3 regions of the Enterobacter mori genome follow, and region 1 is predicted to be linked to each of the others. Evidence: predicted binding sites of a transcription regulator. Region 1 holds the regulator's gene; each other region holds the start of a gene.

Region 1 (9,897 bases):
TCGTTGTTGTAGGCCGGGCAAACGCAGTGCCGCCCGGCACACAAACCGCACTTACGCGTTTTTCAGCACTTCGCTGACAATTTCTACCGCTTCTTTCTCAATCTGCTGACGATGTTCAGCGCCGAGGAAGCTCTCGCAATAGATTTTGTACGCATCTTCCGTACCGGATGGACGCGCGGCGAACCAGCCGTTCTCGGTCATCACTTTCAGGCCGCCGATAGACGCTCCGTTACCCGGCGCCGCCGTCAGGCGCGCGGTGATCGGATCGCCCGCCAGGGTGCTTGCGCTGACCATCTCCGGAGAGAGTTTGGACAGCGCGGCTTTCTGTGCAGAGGTCGCACCAGCCTGAATGCGGTTATAGCTTGGCGCGCCAAAACGCTCCGCCAGCTCGTTGTAATGTTCCTGCGGGTTCTTACCGGTGACTGCGGTGATTTCCGCCGCCAGCAGACACATGATGATGCCGTCTTTATCGGTTGACCACGGCGTGCCGTCGAAGCGCAGGAAGGACGCGCCCGCGCTCTCTTCACCGCCGAAGCCGAAGCTGCCGTCGTGCAGACCGTCAACGAACCATTTGAAGCCCACCGGCACTTCCACCAGCTTGCGGCCCAGCGCATCGACCACGCGGTCGATCATCGCAGAGGAGACCAGCGTTTTACCGACAGCTACCTCTTTGCCCCACTGCGGACGGTGCTGGAACAGGTAGTTAATGGCGACAGCCAGGTAGTGGTTCGGGTTCATCAGCCCGGCAGGGGTGACGATACCGTGACGGTCATAATCCGGGTCGTTAGCAAACGCCAGATCGAATTTATCGCGCAGCGCCAGCAGGCCGGCCATCGCGCACTCGGAGGAGCAGTCCATGCGGATCGCGCCGTCTTTATCGAGGTGCATAAAGCGGAAGGTCTGATCGACATGATCGTTTACGATGGTCAGATCCAGCTTGTAATGCTCTGCAATGCGTTTCCAGTATTCAATACCGGAGCCGCCCAGCGGATCTACACCCAGCTTCAGACCGGCTTTCTGGATGGCCGCCATATCGACGATATCCGCCAGCCCTTCCACGAACGGCTGAACCAGATCCTGCTCTTTCACATGACCGGACGCCATGGCGGCATCCAGAGAAATACGTTTAACGCCTTTCAGATCGTCGGCTAACAGGGCGTTCGCACGGTCTTCCACCACTTTGGTGACGTTGGTGTCTGCCGGGCCACCGTTAGGCGGATTGTATTTAATGCCACCGTCGTCTGGCGGGTTATGAGATGGCGTAATGACGATACCGTCAGCCTGTGCGCCACCTTTTTTGTTGTGCACAAGGATTGCGTTAGAGACCGCAGGCGTTGGCGTGAAACCGTTGTTCTCCTGAACAATCACATCCACACCATTCGCTGCCAGCACTTCCAGTACGGAAATAAACGCCGGTTCAGACAGGGCGTGAGTATCTTTCCCTACGTAGCATGGACCGGTGACGCCATTTTTGGTGCGCTCTTCCGCGATGGCCTGGGCAATGGCCAGAATGTGCGGTTCGTTAAAGCTATGGCGCGCCGCACTGCCGCGGTGACCAGATGTACCAAACTTCACTGCGTGTTCTGCGTTGCCCACGACCGGCTTCAGTACGTAATACTGCGCAGTCAGTTGAGCGACGTTAATCAAATCGCTTTGTTGTGCAGGTTGGCCTGCACGGCTGTGATTTGCCATTGCCTGGTCCTTTTGATGCAAGGGTTAAATTGTACCGCAAACCTTTTCAATCAATTCCGCCGGGAACTGCATGGACTGCATGATATGTTCAACCATGCTGCACTTGCGGCCCGTATTGGTATTGGTGATGACCCAGTACGGTGTGCCAGGGACATGTTTAGGTTTGGTTTGATTGCCATTTTGCAGCAGCGTCTGTTCGTCGCCCGCGAAATAGACACGGGTGCGACCGTGCAGCGACTCGGTCGCTTCAGCAAACGCGTTGTTATCCAGTGAATGAAGTGTAGACAGCACCAGCATAAAGCGGTTAACCGCCTTTTTCTGCTCTGCATATTCATCAGACAGCAATAGTTCACGTACTGCGCGCACTTTATCCTTTGCCGGTATCACGGCAGGTTTTGCTTGTGCAACAACGCTCGGCTGAGACACGACATCTTTTGTGACAGGGGTAGCAGGCTGTGAGGCGGCGGAAATTTTAAGCATACGCCGTAAAATGTCGGACGCGCTCTCCCCGATATGCCGCGTCTGGCTGGCAATAAACTGATAGAGTTCGTCATCAACTTCGATTGTTTTCATCTTAATCCAGTGCGATATCTTATCTGAATACAAGTCGTTGGGATTATAAGGTCAAATCCCAACAGCGGATAGCGTCAAACCCGGCAGGCGGCAAAAGTCAGATTAAACTGGATCCTTGCAGCCGGGCGGCAGAATGGTCAACATGATACCCTAACCTGACATACGTAAAAAAAGAACTTTGCCATGAAATTGAATACCCGAGCGCAATCTGCACAATCGCCGAACAATAATTCTCCCATCGTACTGGTTCACGGGCTGTTTGGTAGCCTGGATAACCTGGGCGTGCTGGCGCGCGATCTGGTTTCCGACCACGATATTTTTCAGGTTGATATGCGCAATCACGGTCTTTCCGGGCGTTCCGACGAGATGACCTACGCGGCGATGGCGCAGGATCTGCTGGATACGCTGGATGCACATAGCCTGCAAAAGGTAACGCTGATCGGGCATTCCATGGGTGGCAAAGCGGTGATGGCCCTGACGGCGCTTGCGCCAGAGCGTATCAACGGGCTGATTGTCATTGACGTCGCGCCTGTGGATTACAACGTCCGTCGTCACGATGAGATTTTCGCCGCTATTAATGCGGTCACAGACGCGGGTGTCGCGACGCGCCAACAGGCTGCCGCCGTGATGCGTGAGCATCTGGATGAAGAAGGCGTCGTGCAATTCCTGCTGAAGTCATTCGTCGACGGGCAATGGCGTTTTAACGTGCCGGTGCTCTGGGAGCAGTACAATAACATCGTGGGCTGGGAAACCGTCCCCGCGTGGCCACACCCTACCCTCTTTATTCGCGGCGGAAATTCTCCTTATGTTACCGATGCCTACCGCGACACGCTCCTGGCCCAATTCCCGCAGGCCCGAGCCCATGTGATCGCCGGTGCCGGGCACTGGGTTCACGCCGAAAAACCGGACGCTGTACTGCGCGCCATTCGTCGCTATCTCTCTGATACTGCAAATTGATTAAAAAGAGAGCGACTGGAAGGTTGTGGGCTTCCAGTCGTTGGCGTGCCGTTTTCGGTGATGTATGATGGCGCGCTTATCGCCCGGGCATTAGCAGGGCGGCGTATTTCCCCCGAAGTCTCAGAATCATGGCCAAAGAACAAACGGACCGTACGACACTAGATCTGTTCGCGAATGAGCGTCGACCGGGACGACCGAAAACGAATCCGCTCTCGCGCGATGAACAGCTGCGTATTAATAAACGCAACCAGCTTAAACGCGATAAAAATCGTGGGCTTAAGCGTGTCGAACTGAAGCTGAACGCCGATGCTGTCGATGCACTGAATGAGCTGGCCGAGGCGCGTAACATCAGCCGCAGCGAACTGATTGAAGAGATGTTAATTACTCAACTTGAGACATTGCGCAGCAAGGCATAAGTCTGAAAATCCCCTTTATGACCCTTTTCATGTAGCACAGAGTGCAGTCCTGCGCGATAGCAGTTTCCGCGGGGTTGCCTGTTCTGCTATTATTGCCCTTATCCGTGGACAAATTGCGCCACCATACCATTAAGTTTCAAGAGGTTATTTTACTCATGGCAATCATCGGCATTTTCTTCGGCAGTGATACCGGCAATACCGAAAATATCGCAAAAAACATTCAAAAACAGCTCGGTAAAGACGTTGCCGATGTGCACGACATCGCCAAGAGCAGCAAAGAAGATCTCGAAGGCTATGACATCCTGCTGCTGGGTATCCCGACCTGGTACTACGGTGAAGCGCAGTGTGACTGGGACGATTTCTTCCCAACCCTGGAAGAAGTTGACTTCAACGGTAAGCTGGTCGCGCTGTTCGGTTGTGGCGACCAGGAAGACTACGCAGAATACTTCTGTGACGCATTGGGCACCATCCGCGACATTATTGAACCGCGCGGTGCTGCTATCGTGGGCCACTGGCCAACGGCGGGTTACCACTTTGAAGCCTCTAAAGGCCTGGCAGATGACGACCACTTTGTCGGCCTGGCCATCGACGAAGACCGTCAGCCGGAACTGACCGCTGAACGCGTTGAGAAATGGGTTAAGCAGGTTCGCGAAGAACTGAACCTCGACGACATTCTTAACGCCTGATTTCACGGTGGCGCAACTCCGGTTGCGCCCGTTTACCAGGTAAAACCGATTAAATTAATTGCTACAAACTTTTAACTTTTTCGTTCAGACCTGTACAATATCCCCCTGGTAAAAAGTGGATGCCATCGAACAAGTTTGTTGGTGATACCACGTTTTTATAAGCATACTTTGCTTGAGACTTGCAGTTTTCATTTAGCCATGGCAGTTCTATAATGAGACGCAATATCCCAAGTGCATTTTCTGTCACTTCTTCTTTAGAAGTGAATCGTTTAGCAACAGGACAGATTCCGCATGACTGACAACAATACCGCATTAAAGAAGGCTGGCCTGAAAGTAACGCTTCCTCGGTTAAAAATCCTTGAAGTGCTTCAGGGGCCAGACAATCACCATGTCAGTGCGGAAGACCTCTACAAACGTCTTATCGACATGGGTGAAGAGATTGGGCTGGCAACCGTGTATCGTGTGCTGAACCAGTTCGATGACGCGGGCATTGTTACCCGTCATAACTTCGAGGGCGGTAAATCCGTTTTCGAGCTGACCCAGCAGCATCATCACGATCACCTGATCTGCCTCGATTGTGGCAAGGTTATTGAATTCAGCGATGATTCCATCGAATCACGCCAGCGTGAAATCGCCGCTCGTCATGGGATTCGCCTGACCAACCACAGCCTGTACCTGTACGGTCATTGTGCTGAAGGCGATTGCCGCGAAGACGACCACGCGCACGACGCGAAATAATATCGTGTTTATACTCTGAGCCAGCCGTAAGGTTGGCTTTTTTTTTGCGCAAAAAAGCCCGGTGGCGCTGCGCTTACCGGGCCTACGGGCTATGACACCTTTGTAGGTCCGGTAAGCGCAGCGCCACCGGGCGTAAAGCAACTTATTTATTGTTACTGCGAATCTCGCTCCAAATCTTATCGCAACGCTTCGCCACTTCCTGATCGTTACCGGTTTTACGCGCCTGAATGCAGGCCTGGTAATCCATCACGCGGACGTTTTCCTGCGTCGCAAACTGCTCATGCGCTTTCTCTTTCTTCAGCACGTTCAGCACGCTCTGGCAGGCTTCGATTTTCTCCGGCGACCCTTCCGCTGTATTGATACAGGCGCTATAGGCCTCCTTCAGGCGGGAATCTTCTTTTGGTGCCTCAGTCTGAGCACACGCCACCAGCCCTGATGCCAGCAACGCGACGATTACGATTTTTTTCATCATGTGCAGTCTCCATACCGGCGGGACATTGCCCACCGGTGTGTTCATCAGAAGATAGTGAATGGCGCGATGACCATGAATTTCACGTCACGTTCATCCTGGAAGATGTTGCCGTAACCGCCCGCGTAGCTCGGGATATCGGAGTGGTTGTCATACTGCGTGAAGTGCAGTTTGAACATCGTCCCTTTTGCACGTCCATCCTGCAGGGTGTAGATCGCATCCAGGCTGTAAGAAGACTCTTTCAGACGATAGTTTGGATCGTAGTACGCGTCCGGTGTCGCCATATCTGCAGGTTTTGCGTCCCAGGCGTAAGCGTAAGATGCCCCCACAGCCCAACCCGGCAGGTTCCAGTTTTTCAGGTCATACATTGCACCGAAGAACACGGCTTTTTCGCCGTCGGCGTTGAAGTCAGAGCGGTTATCCCACCAGATATCGAGACGACCATTTGAGGACGCATAGGTTGGCGTCATACGCTGCAGGAAATAGCCCTGCTGCCCTTCAGCCTTCACCCATGTCCCTTCCAGACGTAAATCAACCTGGCCCACTTTGTAGCCGAAGGTCAGCGCCTGCAGCCATGCAGTGCCGTCATAGATATCGTTAACGGTGCCATTGCTGGCTTTATCGCGCGTGCCGTAGAACTGGTAGCTGGTGCTCAGCGGGCTGCCTGCAATATCAAATTTGTAGCTGGCTTTAGCAAAATACTGATCGATATAACCTTCCGCCTGACCAAATGCAGCTTCCAGGACCAGATCGTTTTTGAAGTCGTATTTCGCGCCCAGCGAGTGGAGGTAATCGACTTTGGTTTTCTTATCGTTCTGGTAGAACTTGTCCATCTCAATGTGCCACGGTGCTTTGTACTCGTTGGTCCACATATAGGAGAAGCTCAGCGCACCCGCATCGCCGTAGTCAAAGTTAGCCCCGGCCTCCGCGCCCTGGTAGGTACCCGGCATAAAGCTCCAGTGCGGCGCTAACAGTGTTTGACCGGTTGGCTGAATATAGCCCCCACGTGCCCACACCGGGCCGTATTTGAATTTCGCTGCTGCCTTGTACAGGCTGACACCGCTTTTATCGCCAGACCAGTCTTCTTTATACGCTTTGTTACTGGAGGAGAAGGCGATTTCGTTCGGGTGTCCGCTGTCGCCGTTTTCAGCCATTTCAATGGCGGTGAAGGCAGCAATATCCAGACCGAACATATCCGCGGCATAGCCTGACTGGAAGTCCAGGTTAGCGTTCCAGGTGGAGTGAGAAAGGTTGGTTTTGTATTTGTCTTCAGTGACGTCTTTACGGTCACGCTCACGCTGCCAGTAATAAATACCGCCCGTGAGGGTAGAATCTTCGATGAAACCCGCGGCCTTTGCCTCTGGTGCTACCACCAGGCCCGATATTGCTGTCACACCGGCGATAGCCAGCGCCAGCGCACTACGTTTGCCACTGAACGTACGCATAGATTATTCCTCTTTGACGAATTAAAACGCCTCAACGGCGAAAATATAAAAGACCAAAAGGTCAGGGGTAGTTAGAAATACCCTCGAATTAACTACCGCCTTTAGGTTATTTTTCGCGACGCGAATTATCAATGCTTTTCCGTGGGCAAAAGTCAGGATTATGACGAAGTGCACATAATTCGTAGTGCTTTGTAACATTTAGAGGAGAGCGAGGATTGGCGGGGAAATATCAGAAATTTCAGCGGGTAGCGCAGGCACTTACTGTTTATTTTTCATCCTTTTTGTATTTCGGAGAAGTACAAACTTTTTTTAGAAAAATAAGTAGCACCACATTGACCTAATATTTTAGCGGCTTATCTTTAAGCCCTGGCTTAATACCATGATCATAAATAAAAAAAACGCCGCAATAAGCGGCGTTTGTCTCTCCTTGACCAGAGCAGCAATATTATTCGCCGATCTTAGCCCAGGTGTCACGCAGGCCGACGGTACGGTTAAATACCGGTTTTTCTGCGGTGCTATAACGGCTGTCCAGGCAGAAGTAACCTTCACGCTCGAACTGGAACGCTTTACCCGCTTCAGCCGCTTTCAGGGACGGCTCAGCGTAACCCTGCCTGATAACGAGTGATTCCGGGTTAATGGTCGCCAGGAAATCTTCAGCCGCGCCTGGGTTAGGCACGCTGAAGAGACGGTCGTACAGGCGGATTTCGACAGGCAGCGCATGCGTCGCGCTCACCCAGTGAATAACGCCCTTCACCTTACGACCATCAGCAGGATCTTTACTCAGCGTTTCTGCATCGTAAGAACAGAAGATGGTGGTGATGTTACCTTCTGCATCTTTCTCAACGCGCTCAGCTTTAATCACGTACGCATTACGCAGACGGACTTCTTTACCCAGCACCAGACGCTTGTACTGCTTGTTCGCTTCTTCGCGGAAGTCAGCACGATCGATCCAGATCTCGCCGCTGAACGGCACGTCGCGGGTGCCCATCTCCGGCTTGCTCGGATGGTTAGGCATAGACACCAGCTCGCTCTCGCCCTGCGGGTAGTTTTCGATAACCAGTTTAACCGGGTCGATCACCGCCATCGCGCGCGGAGCGTTTTCGTTCAGGTCTTCGCGAATGCAGGACTCCAGAGATGCGATCTCAATGGTGTTGTCCTGTTTGGTGACACCAATACGTTTGCAGAACTCGCGGATAGACGCGGAGGTATAACCACGACGGCGCAGACCGGAGATGGTCGGCATACGCGGGTCATCCCAGCCTTCAACGTGCTTGTCGGTCACCAGCAGGTTCAGCTTACGCTTGGACATCACGGTGTATTCCAGGTTCAGACGAGAGAACTCGTACTGACGCGGATGCACAGGAATGGTGATGTTATCCAACACCCAGTCGTACAGACGACGGTTGTCCTGGAACTCCAGCGTACACAGAGAGTGCGTAATGCCTTCCAGCGCATCGCTGATGCAGTGGGTGAAGTCGTACATCGGGTAGATGCACCACTTGTTACCGGTCTGGTGGTGTTCCGCAAACTTGATGCGGTACAGCACCGGATCGCGCATCACGATGAACGGAGACGCCATGTCGATTTTGGCACGCAGACACGCTTTGCCTTCTTCGAAGCCACCGGCACGCATTTTTTCAAACAGCGCCAGGTTCTCTTCCACGCTGCGATCGCGGTATGGGCTGTTTTTGCCCGGCGCGGTCAGCGTACCGCGGTACTCACGGATCTCATCTGCAGACAGTTCGTCAACGTACGCCAGACCTTTGCCGATCAGTTCAACCGCGTAAGCGTACAGCTGATCGAAATAGTCAGAGGAGTAGCAGATATCGCCAGACCAGCTGAAACCCAGCCATTGCACGTCGTTCTTGATGGACTCAACGTATTCGATGTCTTCTTTTACTGGGTTAGTGTCATCGAAACGCAGATTGCACTGGCCCTGATAGTCTTGCGCAATACCAAAGTTCAGGCAGATAGATTTTGCATGCCCAATATGCAGGTAGCCGTTCGGCTCCGGCGGGAAGCGGGTATGAATTGTGGTGTGCTTACCACTGGCCAGATCTTCATCGATGATCTGACGAATAAAGTTACTCGGGCGGGCTTCTGCCTCACTCATCGTGGATTCCTCAAAGCGTAAACAACGTATAACGGCATATGATCTTATAACCCGGACGTAGTGACAACCCTTAAAACGTCTCTTGAGAAAATAATGGGGGCATTTGCTGCAAAAAAAAAGCGGCGGAGGATACCCCCCGCCGCTTAAGGCATGACTCTACTCAGGAGCGATTACTTGCCTTTAATCTCATACAGTGGCGTTTGGCCCGCAACCACCTGACCTTTCGCCTGCAGAACCAGACCGCTGAAGTCGTCGATGTTGCTGCACACCACTGGGCTTATCATGGAGCGCGCATTGGCGTTCAGGAAGTCCAGATCCATTTCCAGAATCGGCTGGCCTGCCACCACTTCAGCGCCCTCTTCCACCAGGCGAGTAAAGCCCTGGCCGTTCAGCGCAACGGTATCGATACCCATGTGGACAACGATCTCCGCGCCTTTTTCAGTTTCGAGGCAGAACGCGTGGTTAGTGTTGAAGATTTTCACGATAGTACCGGCTGCAGGAGACACAACGGTTTTGTCCGTTGGCTTCACGGCTACGCCATCACCCACCGCTTTACTGGCGAACGCTTCGTCAGGGACCTGCTCAAGGTCTACCACATCACCGGTGATCGGAGAAACCAGCGCAGCAACCGTCACTGCGTTAGGAACCGCTTGCGGCTTCGCGACCGGGGCAGCAGCCGTCGTCGCAGGAGCGCTGTCGGCTGATGCCGCCGCTACCGGGCCACGGGCTACCACTTTCTTCATTTCGTCACCGATGGATTCCGCTTTGGCACCCACGATGACCTGGATAGTTTGTTTGTTCAGTTTTA
Region 2 (9,897 bases), 1.4 Mb from region 1:
GACCACCAGCGTTCACAGCAACTGGCAAATTAAGGCGATTCAGGATGCGAAGCTCCACGCGCCGCTGGATATCTATCTCAAGGTCAACTGCGGCATGAACCGCCTGGGCTTCCAGCCTGAGCGAGTCCATACGGTCTGGCAGCAGCTGCGTGCCCTGAAAAATGTCGGTGAAATGACGCTGATGGCGCATTTTGCGGATGCTGAAAAGCCGGACGGCATTACCGATGCCATGGTCCGCATTGAGCAGGCGGCAGAAGGGCTGGATTGCCCACGTTCGCTGTCGAACTCGGCCGCGACGCTTTGGCACCCTGAAGCCCACTACAACTGGGTGCGTCCGGGGATCGTTCTGTACGGCGCGTCTCCCTCAGGCCAGTGGCAGGATATCGCCAACAGCGGCCTGAAGCCGGTCATGACCCTGCGCAGTGAAATCATTGGCGTGCAGACGCTGAAGGCAGGTGATACGGTGGGCTACGGCAGCCGCTACCGGGCAAAGGGCGAGCAGCGCATCGGGATTGTCGCGGGGGGGTATGCGGACGGCTATCCGCGTCTGGCACCAACCGGCACGCCAGTCTGGGTCGATGGGGTTCGCACGGGCACGGTAGGGACCATCTCAATGGATATGATGGCGATAGATTTAACCCCCTGTCCGCAGGCGGGGATCGGATCGCCGGTCGAGCTGTGGGGGAATGAGGTCAAAATCGACGATGTGGCTTCCGCTGCGGGCACGGTCGGCTATGAATTGATGTGCGCGCTGGCACCGAGGGTGCCAGTTGTGACGGTGTAACGTATGTTCGCCGGGTGGCGCTTACGCTTACCCGGCCTACGTTCGAGGGTTTTGTAGGCCGGGTAAGGCGAAGCCGCCACCCGGCAAAAAAAACCGCTACTCCGCTTCCTCTTCCATCGGCCTCAAACCGACTTTCCGCACCGCGTTATCTTCTTTTTCGGCAACGGTCCAGATCATCCCGGCAAACTCCACCTGATCGCCCACGACCGGTGCAGCGCCAAGCCGCTGCTGGATGATTTCACCCAGCGTTTGCGGGCTATCACCGTCTTCAGCGCCTTCATCCAGCCCGTAAATCAGCGCCACATCCGCAAATTTAGCGCTGGCTTCGAGAATAAAATCGCCGAAGAAGCGCTGGTCAAGCGCTACCGGAGGCGACTGGCTGAACAGTTTACCCAGCGCGGGCAGGTCGCGCTCGCGGCCAATCACGCACAGAATATCGCCTTCGCGCAGGCGGGTGCTGCCGGTAGGGTGCAGAAGCGCATTATCGCGGAACAGAGCGGCAATGCGCGTTTCGGCGGGCATATGCAGATCGCGCAGTGAGGCCCCCACGCACCATTTGTCGGCGCTGAGCTGGTAAACAAACTGCTCCCACGGGTTTTCCGGGTGAATATCCAGCCCCACGCGGGAGACCGGCCAGCCCACGGGTGGCACCACCACCTTAGCCTTTTTCGCTGCCCACCCGAGCGACGTCCCCTGGAACAGCAGCGAAATCAGCACCACGAAGAACGCCACGTTAAAGAACAGCCGCGCGTTATCCAGACCGGCCATCATCGGGAACACCGCAAGGATAATCGGCACCGCACCGCGCAGGCCCACCCAACTGATAAAGACCCGCTCGCGCAGGTTGAAGCCGCGAAACGGCAGCAGGCCTGCAAATACCGACAGCGGACGGGCGAAGAAAATCATCCACGCAGACAGCAACAGCGCCGGAACGGCGATCGGCAGCAGATCGGATGGCGTGACCAGAAGACCCAGCACCAGGAACATGCCGATCTGCGCCAGCCACGCCAGGCCGTCGAAGTTCTGCAAAATGGCATGGCGGTTACGAATCGGCCGGTTGCCCATCAGGAAACCGCAGAGGTAGACGGCGAGAATGCCGCTTCCGTCCAGCGCGGTGGTGACGGCAAAAATCAGAATCCCGCCGCTCAGCGCCAGCAGGGGGTAAAGCCCCGCGGGCAGCGAGATGCGGTTGATCATCTGCTGTAACAGGTATCCCCCCGCCAGGCCGATAACAATCCCCAGCCCGAACTGCTGCAGAATATGCCAGGCGAACATCCAGCTCAGGCCCGTCTCGTGCTGCTGGATCATCTCAATCAGCGTGATGGTGAGAAACACCGCCATCGGATCGTTACTGCCCGACTCAATTTCAAGCGTTGAGCCGACGCGCTCGTTTAGCCCTTTACCACCAAGCAGGGAAAATACCGCTGCGGCGTCGGTTGAACCGACAATCGCGCCGATCAGCAAACCTTCCATGAGATTGAGATGGAAAAGCCACGCGGCCATCATCCCGGTGAGGCCGGAGGTAATCAACACGCCGATCGTCGCGAGCGACAGCGCAGGCCCTAAGGCGACGCGGAAAGAACTCGCCTGGGTGCGCATCCCGCCGTCCAGCAGGATCACCGCCAGCGCGAGGTTACTCACCATGTAAGCGAAAGGGTAATTATCGAATGGGATACCGCCGATGCCATCAATGCCAGCCAACATGCCAATGGCAAGGAAAATAACAAGAATAGGTATGCCGAGACGCGATGAAAATGAACTCAATAAAATACTGCTGGTTACAAGCACAGAACCCAGAATGAAAAGGCTGATTATTGCTGCGGCATCCAATGTTGTCGTACTCCCACCTCAATGTTAACGCTGTTATTAAAACCCTAACATATTAACGACAGGAACAGCGTTTTATTGAGGCGGTTTAAGCGCTTTTTTATGCTTTTAAGACCGGATGGCCGCTTAGAGTAAGCCGACTGCCTGAATTATTATGCGTCAGCTTCGCCTGAGCACCCAGCGGCAGGGTAACGGTCTGCTGCTCATGGCCAAAATCCAGTCCCGTAATCACCGGAATATCCAGCCGCGAGCGGATGAAATCAACCATCGTCTCAAGGGTGTAGCCTGCATCATAGTCATTCGGTGCCGAGCCGCTAAAGCTGCCGAGCACGATGGCGGACTGGCGCCCGAGAATGCCCGCATGGTAAAGCTGCAGCAGCATGCGCTCGACGCGGAAAGGATGCTCGTTGATATCTTCCAGCACCAGAATGCCATCCTCAATCTGAGGCAGCCACGGCGTGCCGATAAGTGACACCAGCATCGCCAGGTTTCCGCCCCAGAGCCGGCCCTCACATTCCCAGTGCGGTCCGTTTCCCTGCCACTCAACGCTGAAGGTCGAATTTTGCAGTGCGCGCCAGAAATGTTCCTGGGTAAATGCATCCAGCTCCGGCGCGCCGAAGTTACCGGCCAGCATCGGGCCGCTGAAGGTAATGACGTTGTGCAGCGCCAGCAGGCCGAGCTGGATCGTCGTGAAATCGCTATGTCCACAAATCAGCAGCGGATCCTGCTGCTGGCGTTTTGCCAGGCCTTGCCAGTCGATACTCTCCAGCAACCGGCTCGCGCCATACCCGCCGCGCACAGCAAGCACAATCTGGTTAGCGCCCGTCAGGTTCACCAGGCTGTTGATATCATTCAGTCTCTGCGCCTCTGTTCCGGCAAAACGCTGCAGGCGGCGGGGGATAATCGTCTGATTTTCTACCCGATGGCCGGATTCCAGCAAGCGCTGAACGCCCCGCTGTGCAGCATCCTGGTTGATGCAATAACCCGACGGCGCGATGAGATGAAACTGAGACATGGCAATTCCTTGCTGAATGAGAAACTAATTGTCTATATCATGCCGCTTATACGCCGCCTGCTTCAAGAGGCGGCGCACTGCGATGACCGGCTATAAGGATAGATGACGTGAAATTGAGATGGTTTGCTTTTTTGATTGTGTTGCTTGCTGGCTGTAGTTCAAAACATGATTATCAAAATCCGCCCTGGAACCCGGAAGTGCCGGTGAAACGGGCCATGCAGTGGATGCCGATCAGCGAACAAGCCGGGAAGGCCTGGGGCGTGAGCCCGCGCCTGGTCACGGCGATCATTGCCGTAGAATCCGGCGGCAACCCAACGCTCGTCAGTAAATCCAACGCGGTGGGGCTGATGCAGCTTAAAGCATCAACGGCCGGCAAAGAGGTCTACCGCTATATGGGCTGGAGCGGTCAGCCGTCGACCAGCGAGCTGAAAAACCCGGAACGCAACATCTCGATGGGAACAGCTTACCTGAGCATTCTGGAACACGGCGTGCTGAAGGGTATTGAAGATCCTGATGTGATGCAGTACGCGCTGGTGGTCTCTTACGTGAACGGTGCGGGTGCGCTGCTCAGAACCTTCTCGTCCGACCGTAAAGAGGCGATTGAAGAGATAAACGACATGGACAAAGACGAGTTCTTTGAACATGTAGTGAAGAATCACCCGTCACCGCAGGCACCTCGGTATATCTGGAAGGTTCAGAAAGCGATGGACGCCATGTAACGCCGTTGTCGGGCGGCCTCGCTGCCCGACGCCCCCTCATAGGACTTTATTTGCCCGTTCCCGTGCCTCTCGCTCCAGAGAGAAGATGATGCGCTGAAGTTCGCGCTCTGCACCCGGCCCCACGTTAAGAAAGCGAAAGCTCAGACGGGGCGTGGAAATGGTCTCGTTCTTGCTGTCCACCACTTTACGCTCGCTGATGGCAATCAGCTGCGCATCGAAATAAAACCGTCCCCAGCCGCCCATATCCAGCTCAATCTGCGTGAATCGCATGCCTTCAACCAGCCCGTCAGGTTTTGGGGTATCCATCAGCGCGCCCATGCCGCCCAACGACAGGTCAAAAAGGCGGAAGCGGATCTCTTTTTTATCCGGCATTTTTGCCCGACAAAAATAAGCGGGATGGAGCGGGGCGCTGATGCGGAAATATTCCCGACGCTGTACAAACCAGAGGTTATCAGGCAGCGGCGTAGTAAAAGCAGGCAGCCCCAGATATTCGCTCAGTTCCAGTCGCGGCAGAATAAATTCCACCTTTGCGCCGTGGGTTTCAGCCATTACCGAGATTTTTTCCGCCCGCTGCGCGGCGCGGTTTTCATGCTCCTGGCTGCCCAGGTCGACGATCAGACGGTCGGACGACACGTCAAGGATCTTGCTGATAAACTGATTGTTTGACCAACGCATGCGTAGCGGCACTTCACCTTTTTGCAGGTCGCGTAATACCCCTAATACAGCCAGCGGATTTTGTTTCAGGAACTGCTCACTGTAATTACTCACGCCAGATTGCTCCTTGATATGTGACAGACTGTCTCTGCGTTATCGGCAATCTGAAATGAAACTTAATACAAACCGGTGATTTTTTTTACTGGCCGCCGTAATTTAAGTCGGTGAGATGAAAATGATTTTCGGGCGATGACCTATACTTAAGTCACCAGCGCGGAAGGTTTTCCGTGCATGCGTTAAACCTGCAAGAGGGCATCGCTATGGGTATCATCGCCTGGATTATCTTTGGTCTTATTGCCGGCGCTATCGCCAAATTGATCATGCCGGGAAATGATGGTGGCGGCTTTATTCTGACCTGTGTACTCGGTGTGGTCGGGGCGGTTGTCGGCGGTTGGCTGGCAACGATGTTTGGCTTTGGCGGCAGCATCAGCGGTTTCGATCTCCACAGTTTCCTGGTCGCGGTGGTCGGCGCAATCGTTGTACTGGGCATATTCCGGTTACTACGACGGGCATAACATGTTCACCAGCGGCTCTCACCGGAGGGCCGTTTTTTTTATCCGCATATTGATTTGCTAATCGAAATGATAATAATTGTCGTTCCCAGTATTATCCTATAACAAAGACGACAATTATGAATAGCTCACGTTTTGCGTTATGTGCGTTGGCAGGAGCCGTGGCGCTGGCATTGCAGGCACAGGCTTTAGCCGAAGAATCGACTATCGTAGTCTCGGGCGCAGAGCAGGGCAGCGCGCTTCCTTCATGGACGAACAGTGCGACCAAATCGGCGGTGGCTGAAAGTAAAACGCCGCAGGTGATCAATACCCTCTCTGAGCAGGAGATAGAAAAGCGTCACGCGAACTCCGTGAATGAAATCCTGCGCTATGCCCCGGGTGTCTCGACCGAAGTGAGGGGCAGTACCTCGTACATGAGCGAATACAAAATCCGCGGGTTTAATGTTGACCAGGAATTCTATAACGGTCTGCAGCTGCCGTATAACGTCACCGGTAATACCAAAGCGCGCATCGATCCGCTGCTGATTGAGAGCGTTGATATTCTGAAAGGCCCCTCTTCAGTGCTGTACGGCGGCGGCTCACCGGGTGGTCTGGTGAATATTCAAAGTAAGAAGCCGCAAAAAGCGTCCCGTACCGAGGTGGGTTTCAACACCGGCACCCGTAACCTGAAAGAGGGCTACCTCGACTCAACCGGTCAAATCGCTGACAGCGACTGGAACTACCGTCTGCTGGGGAAAGCAACGGAAAATGACGACCAGCCGCATACCACGCGCTACGAAAACTATCTTGTGGCACCGTCAGTGACCTGGCAGCCGGACAGCAAAACGCGTCTCACCATTGATGCGCTGGCGCAAAATACCCCGAGCCTGTCGCCGTCCGACCCGCTGCCGCTCGCCTATCTGCGCTCGAGCTACGCCGATCGCCGGGACTTTGCCGGGGACGAGTGGAGCGGATTCAAACAGCGCCAGTGGATGCTGGGCTACAGCTTTGAGCATGAGTTTGATAGCGGCTGGGGCTTTAACCAGAAAGCGCGCTATTTCGATGTGGATACCCATCAGCGCAGCGTCTATTCAACCGGGCCAGGCAGCGAGGTTTATCAACTCAATCGCTTTGCTTACACCACGGATGAAGACCTTCAGAGCTTCAACATCGACAACCAGGTCACCAAAACGGTTGCGCTGGGGGAATGGAAACATCATCTGCTGGCCGGGTTTGACTATCAGAAGCTGAACTCGCACTTCCACTACCGATACGCCTCCTCAACACCGGGTATTGATATGCACAATCCTGACCACGCGCAGATCGATGAAGGCGCGCTGGGGCTGTATACCGCACAGAAAAACCGTCTGAGCTATCAGCAGAACGGCTACTACCTGCAGGATCAGGTGGAGTTCGGTGGGTTAAACCTGTTGGGCAGCCTGCGTTATGACGATTACCGTTCCGTGACCACGGATTACCTGCAAAACGGCGACAAAGCGTATGTCTCTCAGGATCGGGTCACCAAACGTCTGGGGGCGCTTTACGCCTTCGACAACGGTATTTCGCCTTTCATCAGCTACTCGGAAGGTTTTGCACCGGTCTCGCCGCAGGGGACGCTCACGGCAAAAGACGTGAAGCCAACGACCAGCAAGCAGGTAGAGGGCGGGGTGAAATACCTGCTGGCGGACTACGCCACCACCTTTACCGCATCGGTGTTTAATATTCGCCAGAAAAATGTCGTCACCTCCGATCCCGGCTTCCTCAACTACCGTCAGACCGGGGAAGTGGAATCCAAAGGGGCTGAGCTGTCGGCGGTCAGTCGCCCGACGGACAACCTGACGCTGATTGCGAACTACGCCTACACCCACGCCATCAATACGGAAGATGATAAATATCAGGGCAAGCGTCCAACTCAGGTGCCGGAGAATGCCTTTAACCTCTGGGGCGACTACACCTTCGACAGTACGCTGCTGAAGGGGCTAATGCTGGGAGGGGGCGCGCGCTATACCGGGCCGATGGAAATTTCACCGAGTAACGATGCAGGCAAACTCGGGGGCACCACGCAGTACGATCTGGCGGCCTCTTACCGCATGGGCGAAGTCCTGCCGTCGCTGGAAGGGCTGACGGTTAAAGCCAGCGCGCAGAACATCACCAATAAAGAGACGCTGACCTGTTACGACGCAACCAACTGCTGGATTGGGCGTGACCGGACGTTCCAGCTAGGGGCGAGCTACAGTTTCTGATGACCTTACCCCTCTCCCGCGGGGCTGAGGGTTCCCCACAAAATAATGCCTGCACGGACGCCCCCTCTCCCTTGAGGGAGAGGGCAGGGGTGAGGGGGAACATACGAGTCTGGTGGTCATTCCGTTCACTTTATGTTCCTTGCTACTCTGTAAGGACATGACCTGTGAACGTGCCAGGGCGGCTCAATCGCCGCCGCCCTGGCGACCCGGGCTCCCGGCGGTAAATCGCCGCTTCGCGGTGCCTTCGGCTTATTCCTTCCGGCTTGTCGGGGACGGGCGGAGGTAACGTATATGGACGCTCCCGGAATGCAATGTTTTCTTCAGTTCGGTAATAAAACGGGTAGGTGCAGCCATATATCCGGTTTCTGATGGGATTTTTTATCCCGAACCATGATGAAATCCGCCAGGCAGGTACCAATCATCCTCTACGGGCTAACTTGCCCTTGTTACCTCTCGGTGTATCCTGCCTGCGGTCTTACCTGTTTTGCCATCTTCTGAAGTCACCTGCACATACCAGGACGTTAACTCATTTTTCAGCACCTCGTCAGATTGACTGACCTTGTGTCAGGCGGGCTGGCGAGGTTGATATTCAGTATTGTGTGCCAACATTGACCACATGATCCTCGCTGTTTTTGCCGCCATCGCGACAACTGCAACATTGTAGTGCTTCCGCTCAAGCAATCCCTGAAGCCAGGCATTCTCCTCAACTGAGCCTTTCCGGTTGACCCAGGCAGTAAGTGCCCGTGCGCCGTGAACCAGAAGGTATCGGAAATATCCATCTCCACGTTTGCTTATCCCGCCCAGTTGCTGTTTACCGCCACTGGAATGTTCTTTTGGTGTCAGCCCCAGCCATGAGGCGAACTGTTTTGCAGTACTGAACTGTCGGGCATTACCCACTGCTGCTACCACATACGTGGCCGTTAGCATGCCCACCCCAGGGATTTTTGCCAGTCTCTGGCAGGCCGCCTGTGTTTTATACCAGGAGGCCAGGGCCTCTTCTACCTCTTTTATCTGCTCCTCAAGTGCCCTGATATGTTTAGCCTGCCTGAGGATACTGGCTCTGACAAAGGGAGATAACCCATTGTCGGCGTCCTCCAGAATGGCCGGCAGCTCACAGATCAGATGACTTTGCCCGGTCGCCATCGTAATACCAAACTCAGCAAGTGTAGCTCTTAAGCTGTTAGAGCAGGCGATGCGCTCACGGATAAGTATTCCCCGTTCAGTGTGTAACGCTAAAACGGCCTGCTGCTCTTCGGTTTTTATCTGCACAAAACGCATATTCGGGCGGGTTACCGCTTCGCAGATAGCTTCAGCATCTGCTGCATCCGTCTTATTCGTTTTCACATAAGGCTTCACATATTGCGGAGGGATGAGTTTTACCTCATGGCCGTGACGACTGAATAATCGTGCAAAATGATGGCTGGACGAGCAGGCCTCCATGCCAATCAGGCAAGGTTCCAGTTGAATGACAAACTGAACGAATTTAGCCCGGGTCAGCTTCTTACGTAAAACCGTATGGCCTTCGTGATCGACACCATGAAGCTGAAAAACGTTCTTTGCCAGGTCGATACCAAGAGTTGATACTTTCATGTGGACGCTCCTCATTTTTCAGGACGTATTGCAACGATCCAGTCTGGTACTTTGATACCGCAAAATCTGGAGCGTCCATCTCATTATCCCTGTAAAGCCCGCCCTCTCGGCGCATCCATGCGCCTTGCCCCGGCCTACAGGAAACGCCTCAGCGATTTACAGCCGGACCAGGGCGTCGCTGTAAGGCATTAAATTTTCTGATGCAACATTCATCGCTTCAGGTAAAAAAAATTACTGGGGATCCCCTCCCGCGGGGAGAGGGGTAGCACGAGTAGGCCGGGTAAGGCGTAGCCGTCACCCGGCAATCGCCTTACTGTGCCGCGCTTTTCGCTGGCGCAGCGTCATCATTCGCCGCAGGCTGATTCTCCGGCACGCTGTCGCACGGTTTCTCTTTTGGACAAACCAGGTCCAGCATCTTGAGCGTCACGCCGTTGCTCCAGCCAAATCCATCCTGCAACGGATATTCACCGCCGCCCCCGCCGGTGCCGGTAGATGAGACATCATACTTCTCCAC
Region 3 (9,897 bases), 1.4 Mb from region 1:
GTACGTGGGCATCAGCAGATACTGCAGCGGACCGTTGCGGTCTTTAAACACCACATAGCCTGCATCCGTTTTCACCTGTGCGCACGGCGCGGGGTTGCGGTGTTGGATCTGATTCGGCACGCACTGGTCGAGAACGATATGCCGCAACGCGTTCGGATTACCCGCCTTCATCCAGTACGCGCCGCCAGCGGCCAGGGCGATGACAATCAGGATCAATACGATAATTTTTTTCACAACGCGTTCCCTGTTTTCGATAGAGGCGAAAGAGTAACGCAAAATGATGACCAAATAAAAAACCCGGCGGATTTCTCACACCGGGTCACCGTGTCGTTCTTTATGAAACGCCTAGCGTTTGCTGATCTGGTCGAAGGTTCCGCCGTTAGAGAAGTGCTCTTTCTGCGCTTTGGTCCAGCCGCCGAAGACATCGTCAATGGTGAAGAGCTTCAGTTTCGGGAATTCGCTGTCGTATTTCTTCGCCACAGCCGGGTCACGCGGGCGATAGAAATTTTTCGCCGCGATTTCCTGACCTTCCGGTGAGTAGAGATACTTCAGGTAGGCTTCCGCCACCGCTTTGGTGTCTTTCTTCTCAACCACTTTGTCGACCACGGAGACGGTCGGCTCGGCGAGGATAGATTCGCTTGGGGTGACGATCTCGAACTTGTCTTTACCCAGCTCGTTGGTCGCCAGCAGGGCTTCGTTTTCCCACGCAATCAGCACGTCGCCGATGCCGCGCTCAACGAAGGTGTTGGTTGCGCCACGCGCGCCGGAATCCAGCACTTCGACGTTTTTAAACAGCGCTTTCACGAATTCCTGCGCTTTAGCCTGGTCACCGTTGTTGTGGTGCAGGGCGTAGCCCCAGGCCGCCAGGTAGTTCCAGCGCGCGCCGCCGGAGCTTTTCGGGTTCGGTGTAATCACGGAAACGCCCGGTTTGATCAGGTCGTTCCAGTCTTTAATTTGTTTCGGGTTGCCTTTACGCACCAGGAAAACGATGGTCGAGGTGTATGGCGCGGAGTTGTCCGGCAGACGTTTGATCCAGTTTTTATCAATACGCCCACGTTCCGCGATTGCGTCCACGTCGTAGGCCAGCGCCAGGGTAACCACGTCAGCTTCAATGCCGTTAATCACAGACGTTGCCTGTTTGCCCGAGCCGCCGTGAGACTGGCGAATCACCACGTTATCGCCGGTTTCCTGTTTGTAGTGCGCCGCGAAGGCTTTGTTGTATTGATCGTACAGTTCACGCGTCGGGTCGTACGACACGTTCAGTAACTGGATGTCCTTTGCCAGAACGCTGGTCGATGCCAGCAATAATGTTAAACCCACGCCCCATTTATTCATCGCCCAGCTCTCTTGTGTAGTGTTTTGATGAATGCAGCGTGCCAGAAAGCGAATCGATGATTAAAGAATAAAAAAAGATTGGCTATAACGTAGTGGAATAAAAAAGCGTGCACGCATAAAAAAGCCGGGTGGCGGCTACGCCTTACCCGGCCTACGAGTCGTGGTTTTGTAGGCCCGGCAAGCGCAGCGCCTCCGGGCAACCAGAGCCAATCAGTACAGTTTTTTCGCGCAGTCCAGCCAGTCACCTTTGAACGGACGCTTCATGTTTTCAATCGCGTCGATGATGTCATGGTGTACCAGTTGTTCGTTCTGAATACCGACGCAACGACCGCCATGCCCCTGCAGCAGCAGTTCGATAGCATACGCACCCATACGGGAGGCCAGAATACGGTCGTACGGGCCAGGGGAACCGCCACGCTGGATGTGACCCAGAACGGTCGCACGGGTTTCGCGTTTGGTTTCGGTTTCGATGTACTTCGCCAGCTCGTCAACATCGCAGATGTGCTCGGTGATGGCGACGATGGCGTGTTTTTTGCCTTTCGCGATACCGGCTTTGATTTCGTTCACCAGATCTTCACGGCTGAATTCCACTTCCGGCACCACCACGAACTCACAGCCACCGGCGATAGCGGCCGCCAGCGTCAGGTCGCCGCAGTAACGGCCCATCACTTCAACGATGGAGATACGCTGGTGAGAAGAAGAGGTGTCACGCAGGCGGTCAATCGCTTCAACAACGGTACCCAGCGCAGTGAAGTAACCGATGGTGTAGTCAGTGCCTTTGATGTCGTTGTCGATGGTGCCAGGCAGACCGATGCACGGGAAGCCCATTTCGGTCAGACGTTTTGCACCCATGTAAGAGCCGTCACCACCGATAACAACCAGTGCGTCCAGGCCACGTTTCTTCATGTTTTCGATAGCCACTTCGCGAACGTGTTCATCACGGAATTCCGGGAAGCGTGCAGAACCGAGGAAGGTACCGCCACGGTTGATCATGTCAGACACGCTGTAGCGGTCCAGTTGAACCATGCGGTCTTCGTACAGACCCAGGTAACCGTCATAAACGCCAAACACTTCCAGACCTTCCGTCAGTGCTGCACGGACAACACCACGAATTGCCGCGTTCATGCCCGGCGCATCACCGCCGCTTGTCAACACACCGATTTTCTTAATCATGACTACCTCTGAACTTAGGAATGCAAAATTGAAATCTGTTGCCGGAAGAAACTGTTCGACCAACGAATACTGCAAATAGTATATCAATCACTTCCAGCTGAATTGATTCAGGTCAGACCAAATGGCGGTAATTTATACACAAAATGCTGGCCTGGCTCACTTTTTTACAACGAATTACGAAAGCTCAACATGTCCGGGTACAACCGAGCAGGGATCCTGGTGAATGATGACGTCCGAACCAGGAAAACGCTGCAAAATCGCCTGCTCGACCTGCTCAGCGATAACGTGAGCCTGTACCAACGGCAGGTTGTCTTCCATTTCAATGTGGATCTGTATAAAGCGGGTCGGCCCTGACTGCCGCGTACGAAGATCGTGGGCACCACTGACGCCGGGCCAGTGGGTCACGATGGCAAAAATTTCATCACGTTCTGCATCAGGCAGCGCACGGTCAAGAAGCGATTGCACCGCTTCATATCCCATCCGTAAGGCGCTATATAAGATATAGACCCCTATCCCTAACGCAAACAATGCATCGGCCCGATGCCAGCCATACCAGGCCAGACCGAGCGCAATAAGAATAGCCCCATTCATCATAACATCAGACTGATAATGAAGCATATCCGCCCGTACAGCCTGGCTTTGTGTTTTACGCACGACCCAGCGCTGGAACGTTACCAGAACAAGTGTGCTAATAAGCGCAATGACCGTGACGATCACGCCGACACCGGGATCGTTCATCGGTGAGGGTGAAATGAGATGCTGAATACCGGTCAAAAACAGGAACAGCGCGGAGCCAGAAATAAACATGCTTTGCGCCAGCGCCGCGAGCGATTCTGCTTTTCCGTGTCCAAATGTGTGCTCTTCATCCGCCGGTTGCAGCGAATAACGCACCACCAGCAGATTGGTCAGCGAGGCCGCAATATCCACCAATGAATCCACCAGCGCCGCCAGAATACTGACCGAGCCGGTGTACCACCATGCGAAAATTTTGATAATCAGCAAACACGACGCCATTATCGTCGCGGCGATTGCGGCCCGGCTTACCAGCCGTCCATAGGATTGATTCATAAACACTCCTGTCATGCCATGGCGCTAGTATAACGGATGGTTGCGGAGTCAAAGGATGAATAAACGGTTAACAAAAGAGAATGACGGGCAAAAAAAACCCCCACATCATGTGGGGGAAGACAGGGATGGTGTCTATGGCAAGGAAAACAGGGTTTACTGGTTACTACGGGTACTGCTATTGCTACTGAAAAGCGTCGTTTCTGAGCTTCGCTGCATCCGTGCAACCTCACGCAACTGGTCCATACGTTGCTGATGTTTGTCGTTCAAAACCGCTTGCTGCTCGGGCGATAGCAGATGGAACATCTGGTTGCGAACCTTCGCCATTTCTACCTGGCGGGCAACCTGCTCCTGTGCCATTTTTTCTGCCTGAGCGCGTACAGCGCTTTCGTCAAAATTTTCTGCGGTGACAAGGCGATGCATTGTCTCCATTTCGCTAACATTAACAGGGGGCTGGTCGTGTCTTGCCCTCTGCATCAGATCTCGCATCTGTTGACGCTGATGTTCGGTTAAACTTATGCCGTCAAACATATGGCTTTGGCCGCTGTGCTGCGTTGCACCCTCTTGCGAGGAACTGTTATCGCCGATGATAGCTACAGCAGCCTGGCTAAACGCACTGAACGCCAGCGTTGAGGCCATGACGGCAGCGGTAACTTTGCGCATCACTTGCTCCCAAAATCTTTCGTGTCGCGATTCAACGAGAGACAGTCTACGATTCAGGCTGCAAACATGCGTCAGGGGGTGTAAAACAACGTAAAGTCATGGATTAGATAGCCTTGATGTCGTAATTTCTGCCTCGGAGGTATTTAAACAATGAATAAAATCCTGTTAGTTGATGATGACCGAGAGCTCACATCTCTTTTAAAGGAGTTGCTCGACATGGAAGGTTTCAACGTTCTGGTTGCCCATGATGGCGAGCAGGCGCTGAGTCTCCTTGACGACAGCATCGATTTACTTTTGCTCGACGTGATGATGCCGAAGAAAAACGGCATTGATACGTTGAAAGAGCTTCGCCAGACACACCAGACCCCCGTTATCATGCTGACCGCGCGCGGCAGCGAACTTGACCGCGTACTCGGCCTTGAGCTGGGCGCAGATGACTATTTACCGAAACCGTTCAACGACCGTGAACTGGTGGCCCGTATTCGCGCTATCTTGCGTCGTTCCCACTGGAGCGAGCAGCAGCAGAATACCGACAACAGCTCACCAACCCTGGAAGTGGACTCCCTGAGCCTGAACCCGGGCCGTCAGGAAGCGAGCTTCGACGGTGAAACGCTGGAACTGACCGGCACCGAGTTCACCCTGCTGTATCTGCTGGCGCAACATCTCGGCCAGGTGGTATCGCGTGAACATTTAAGTCAGGAAGTGCTGGGCAAACGCCTTACGCCGTTTGACCGCGCCATCGACATGCATATTTCTAACCTGCGCCGTAAATTACCGGAACGTAAAGACGGTCACCCATGGTTTAAAACGCTGCGAGGTCGCGGCTATCTGATGGTTTCCGCTTCATGATAGGCAGCTTAACCGCCCGCATCTTCGCCATCTTCTGGCTGACGCTGGCACTGGTTTTAATGCTCGTTTTGATGTTGCCAAAACTCGACTCACGCCAGATGACGGAGCTTCTCGACAGCGAGCAACGTCAGGGCGTGATGATCGAGCAGCACGTGGAAGCCGAGCTGGCAAACGATCCGCCAAACGATTTAATGTGGTGGCGCAGGCTGTTTCGCGCTATCGACAAGTGGGCGCCGCCCGGACAACGCCTGCTGCTGGTGACCAGCGAAGGCCGCGTCATTGGGGCCGATCGCAATGAAATGCAGATTATCCGTAACTTCATTGGCCAGGCGGATAACGCCGATCACCCACAGAAGAAGAAATATGGTCGGGTAGAGATGGTCGGCCCTTTCTCGGTACGAGATGGGGAAGATAACTATCAGCTCTACCTGATTCGCCCTGCGAGCAACTCCCAGTCCGATTTTATCAACCTGCTGTTTGACCGTCCTCTGCTACTGTTGATTGTCACCATGCTGGTTAGCTCGCCGCTGTTGTTATGGCTGGCGTGGAGCCTGGCAAAACCGGCGCGTAAGCTGAAAAATGCGGCTGACGAAGTGGCTCAGGGTAACCTGCGACAACACCCTGAACTGGAAGCCGGGCCGCAGGAGTTCCTTGCCGCCGGAACCAGTTTTAACCAGATGGTGAGCGCTCTTGACCGCATGATGACCGCCCAGCAGCGTCTGCTGTCGGATATCTCGCACGAGCTGCGTACCCCGCTCACGCGCTTACAGCTCGGCACCGCCCTGCTGCGACGCCGCAGCGGAGAAAGCAAGGAGCTGGAGCGTATTGAAACGGAAGCTCATCGTCTGGACAGCATGATTAACGACCTGCTGGTGATGTCGCGCAATCAGCAGAAAAACGCGCTGGTGAGCGAAACGGTGAAAGCCAATCACCTGTGGCACGAGGTGCTGGACAACGCGGCGTTCGAAGCGGAACAGATGGGGAAATCCTTCACCGTCAACTTCCCGCCGGGCCCGTGGCCGCTGTACGGTAACCCCAACACGCTGGAAAGCGCGCTGGAGAATATCGTGCGTAACGCCCTGCGCTATTCGCACACGAAGATTGAAGTGGCTTTCTCGGTGGATAAAGACGGGATCACCATCATCGTGGACGATGATGGCCCTGGCGTCAGCCCGGAAGATCGCGAGCAGATTTTCCGTCCGTTCTACCGTACCGACGAAGCGCGCGACCGTGAGTCTGGCGGTACGGGACTGGGTCTGGCGATTGTTGAAACTGCCATGCAGCAGCACCGTGGCTGGGTGAAAGCCGACGATAGCCCGTTGGGCGGGCTACGGTTAACGCTGTGGCTGCCGTTGTATAAGCGTTCGTAGTTTTCCCCTCACCCTAACCCTCTCCCCAAAGGGGAGAGGGAACGTAAAACCCCCTCGCCCCTTTGGGGAGAGGGCTGGGGTGAGGGGTGAGGGTAAGGCATAGCCTTACTTCCCCCACAATCTCCGCGAATTATCCTCGATCTTGCCGCTTATGCGCCTCTTCTGCATCGTTCTGGTCCAGCTGGTCGATAACCCCGCCGCCGACAGCAGGCGGTGATACTGCTCGTCGTCAAACGGCATATGCCACGCAATGGCACAGGCGTCATAAACGGAGACATCGCTCAGCCGCGACGCCAGCTCAAGCGGCGCATCCGCTGACACCTGCCCAGCCAGCACCACGCGGTACAGCCAGCCAGTTTTACCCGCATTTTGCAGCTGCTCGGACATATCGCTGATGCCGAAATGGAAGTTGAGCTTGAAGCACGGCGAGCGCGGCTGCGTCACCTGAATCAGGGCGTCGCCCCAGCGGTAAATATCACCGATAAAGACGTTTTTCTCGGTCAGCCCTTCGGTCGAGAGGTTTTCGCCAAACGCGGGGGCGACAAACAGATCCGCCTGTTCGGGGAATTCGGCTTTCCAGTGCTGATAGTGCTCGCGCGGATAGTGACACAGCGCGCGATCGGGCCCGCCGTGGATTTTCTTTTCGGCCTGCTCGTCACCCGCCAGCCCGAGGTCGGTTAACGTCAGCTCGCCATCGACCTGAATTTTAGCGATGGCGCTCGGCCGGCTGCCGTTGTACTCCCTGACCTTGCCTGTAAACACATTCACCGGGTAATGCATTGCTGCCTCCATTACGCAGATACAAAAAAAGCGAGTCATCAGACTCGCTTCTCACAGGCGTCAATGCAACCTTATTTTTTAGCGGCGAAACGCGCTGCTGCTTCGTCCCAGTTCACCACGTCCCAGAAGGCTTTGATGTAGTCCGGGCGACGGTTCTGGAATTTCAGGTAGTAAGCGTGTTCCCACACGTCCAGGCCCAGGATTGGGAAGCCGGATGCGCCAGAAATTGCTTCACCCATCAGCGGGGAGTCCTGGTTAGCAGTAGACACTACCGCCAGCTTGTCACCTTTCAGAACCAGCCACGCCCAGCCAGAGCCGAAACGGGTAGCAGCGGCTTTTTCGAATTCCGCTTTGAAGTTGTCCACGGAACCGAAGTCACGCTCGATAGCCGCTTTCAGGTCGCCCTGCAGGGTGGTACCGGTTTTCAGGCCTTTCCAGAAAAGGCTGTGGTTAGCGTGACCGCCCGCGTTGTTGCGCAGCACGGTTTTCTTGTCTGCTGGCAGCTGGTCCAGCTTGGTGATCAGCTCTTCAGCAGACAGGTTCGCGAACTCTGGCAGGCTTTCCAGCGCGGCGTTCGCGTTGTTCACATAGGTCTGGTGGTGTTTAGTGTGATGGATTTCCATCGTCTGCTTGTCGAAATGCGGTTCCAGTGCGTCGTAGGCATACGGCAGGGATGGCAGTGTATAACTCATAATCCTCTCCATTATTGTCGGGCGGCACAGCTGTTAATGCCGCGTAAGCAGTTGGTTCATTATAGTTAATTAAATGATATTGAAAATGATTATCAATGCCGTAGTTTTTATAAGGTTATTCATTTTTCGATTAATGGCGGAAATGTGAGTCTGCTCACGCGGTTAACGTGCTGATTGCCATCCAGAACAAAAGTGCGGCAACCTTCTGAAGGTTCCCAAACCGCCTAATTTTTACACTCATCAAGTCGGCGGGAAGCCACCGACTATAAAAACGATGAGGATGTAAAAATGAATCATGCGATTACGATGGGTATCTTCTGGCATTTGATAGGCGCGGCCAGTGCTGCCTGTTTCTATGCCCCGTTTAAAAAAGTGAAAGGCTGGTCATGGGAAACCATGTGGTCCGTTGGCGGTACCGTGTCATGGCTAATTTTGCCGTGGACAATCAGCGCCATGCTGCTGCCCGATTTCTGGGGCTACTTCTCCTCCTTTAGCGCCTCCACCCTGCTGCCGGTATTCCTGTTCGGCGCAATGTGGGGCATCGGTAATATTAACTACGGCCTCACCATGCGCTATCTCGGCATGTCGATGGGGATTGGCATCGCGATTGGCATCACGCTGATCGTCGGCACCCTGATGACGCCGATCCTCAACGGCCACTTCGACGTGCTGATCAACACGCAGGGCGGGCGAATGACGCTGCTGGGCGTGCTGGTGGCGGTGATCGGCGTGGGCATCGTCACCCGCGCGGGCCAGCTGAAAGAACGCAAGATGGGCATCAGGGCCGAAGAGTTCAACCTGAAGAAAGGGCTGCTGCTGGCGGTGATGTGCGGCGTTTTCTCGGCGGGCATGTCGTTTGCCATGAACGCCGCCAAACCGATGCACGATGCCGCTGCGGCGCTGGGCGTCGACCCGCTGTACGCTGCCCTGCCAAGCTACGTGGTCATCATGGGCGGCGGCGCGCTGGTGAACCTCGGCTTCTGCTTCCTTCGTCTGGCAAAAGTGAAGAACCTGTCGGTAAAAGCCGACTTCTCGCTGGCAAAACAGCTGATCATCACTAACGTCCTGCTCTCCGCCCTCGGTGGCCTGATGTGGTACCTGCAGTTCTTCTTCTATGCCTGGGGCCACGCCAGCATTCCGGCGCAGTACGACTACATGAGCTGGATGCTGCACATGAGCTTCTACGTGCTGTGCGGCGGGCTGGTTGGGCTGGTGCTGAAGGAGTGGAACAACGCCGGGCGTCGTCCGGTGGGCGTCCTGAGCCTGGGCTGCGTGGTGATTATCATTGCCGCCAATATCGTTGGCCTCGGCATGGCGAACTGATTACGCCGCCTTTCGACTGCGATGACGCCATTGAACCGGCGTCATCCCCACCTCGCGGTTAAACACCACCGAAAAGTAGTTACTGTCCTCAAATCCGCAGCGCATCGCCACTTCACTCACCATCAACTCCGTATGCTGCAGCAGATACTGGGCGTGGCAGATGCGCAGCTGGCGCAGGTAGTGGTTCACCGTCATCCCCGTCTGGGTGCGGAACTGCTGGCGCAGCGCGCGCTCGCTGCACTGCTCCTGCTCGCAGAATTTTTCCAGCACGAAGCTTCTGTTCAGGCTGCCCGCAAGCGTGGTGATGAGCTTATCCAGCAGCGCTTCCTGCGTCGTGGCAGAGGGGTTATCGGTGGCGTAGCGGTGGCGCTTCAGCGTCATCACCAGCTGGGCGAAAAGCAGCTCCGCCATCTGGTTGGCGACCGGGTCGCTCTTCTGGCTCTCCTGCTCAAGCTGAGAAATGACCTGCCGAACCTGGGTCATGCCGCTGCTGCTTAACCGCCAGTGCGGGGAACCTTTATCATCAAGAAAACCCGGAATATTCGCGGCCCAGTCCACGTTAAGCCTGAGCCTGTCCGGGCAGTAAATAACGTTTTGCAGCACCAGGTCGTTAACCGAGGCGTAGGAGTGTTTATCTTCGGCGCGGA

Evidence for each region. Region 1 encodes Fur, which represses iron uptake genes when iron is present. Its sites were predicted from a motif close to ATAATAATGAGAACNACTATCAA; they were not measured.
Region 2: N2K86_RS12685 (TonB-dependent siderophore receptor) is a predicted target of Fur. The motif match lies at 5,647-5,669, and genes of this name have one in related genera.
Region 3: sodA (superoxide dismutase [Mn]) is a predicted target of Fur. The motif match lies at 8,001-8,023, and genes of this name have one in related genera.

The regions. Positions count from the first base shown of each region.
Region 1 is NZ_CP104285.1:1,293,227-1,303,123, reverse strand. It holds gene pgm (phosphoglucomutase (alpha-D-glucose-1,6-bisphosphate-dependent)) at 52-1,692, opposite strand; gene seqA (replication initiation negative regulator SeqA) at 1,717-2,265, opposite strand; gene ybfF (esterase) at 2,449-3,222, shown strand; gene ybfE (LexA regulated protein) at 3,351-3,638, shown strand; gene fldA (flavodoxin FldA) at 3,794-4,324, shown strand; gene fur (ferric iron uptake transcriptional regulator) at 4,616-5,062, shown strand; gene chiQ (ChiQ/YbfN family lipoprotein) at 5,205-5,531, opposite strand; gene chiP (chitoporin ChiP) at 5,579-6,976, opposite strand; gene glnS (glutamine--tRNA ligase) at 7,422-9,089, opposite strand; gene nagE (PTS N-acetyl glucosamine transporter subunit IIABC) at 9,260-9,897, opposite strand, start outside.
Region 2 is NZ_CP104285.1:2,689,443-2,699,339, reverse strand. It holds gene dadX (catabolic alanine racemase DadX) at 1-784, shown strand, start outside; partial or broken gene N2K86_RS12710 (potassium/proton antiporter) at 947-2,572, opposite strand; gene ldcA (muramoyltetrapeptide carboxypeptidase) at 2,712-3,626, opposite strand; gene emtA (membrane-bound lytic murein transglycosylase EmtA) at 3,734-4,345, shown strand; gene ycgR (flagellar brake protein YcgR) at 4,382-5,113, opposite strand; gene N2K86_RS12690 (GlsB/YeaQ/YmgE family stress response membrane protein) at 5,320-5,574, shown strand; gene N2K86_RS12685 (TonB-dependent siderophore receptor) at 5,691-7,793, shown strand; gene N2K86_RS12680 (IS110 family transposase) at 8,358-9,383, opposite strand; gene N2K86_RS12675 (alpha,alpha-trehalase) at 9,694-9,897, opposite strand, start outside.
Region 3 is NZ_CP104285.1:4,652,046-4,661,942, forward strand. It holds gene N2K86_RS21990 (CDP-diacylglycerol diphosphatase) at 1-234, opposite strand, end outside; gene N2K86_RS21995 (sulfate ABC transporter substrate-binding protein) at 346-1,335, opposite strand; gene pfkA (6-phosphofructokinase) at 1,546-2,508, opposite strand; gene fieF (CDF family cation-efflux transporter FieF) at 2,683-3,576, opposite strand; gene cpxP (cell-envelope stress modulator CpxP) at 3,730-4,236, opposite strand; gene cpxR (envelope stress response regulator transcription factor CpxR) at 4,387-5,085, shown strand; gene cpxA (envelope stress sensor histidine kinase CpxA) at 5,082-6,455, shown strand; gene yiiM (6-hydroxyaminopurine reductase) at 6,561-7,235, opposite strand; gene sodA (superoxide dismutase [Mn]) at 7,307-7,927, opposite strand; gene rhaT (L-rhamnose/proton symporter RhaT) at 8,216-9,250, shown strand; gene rhaR (HTH-type transcriptional activator RhaR) at 9,251-9,897, opposite strand, start outside.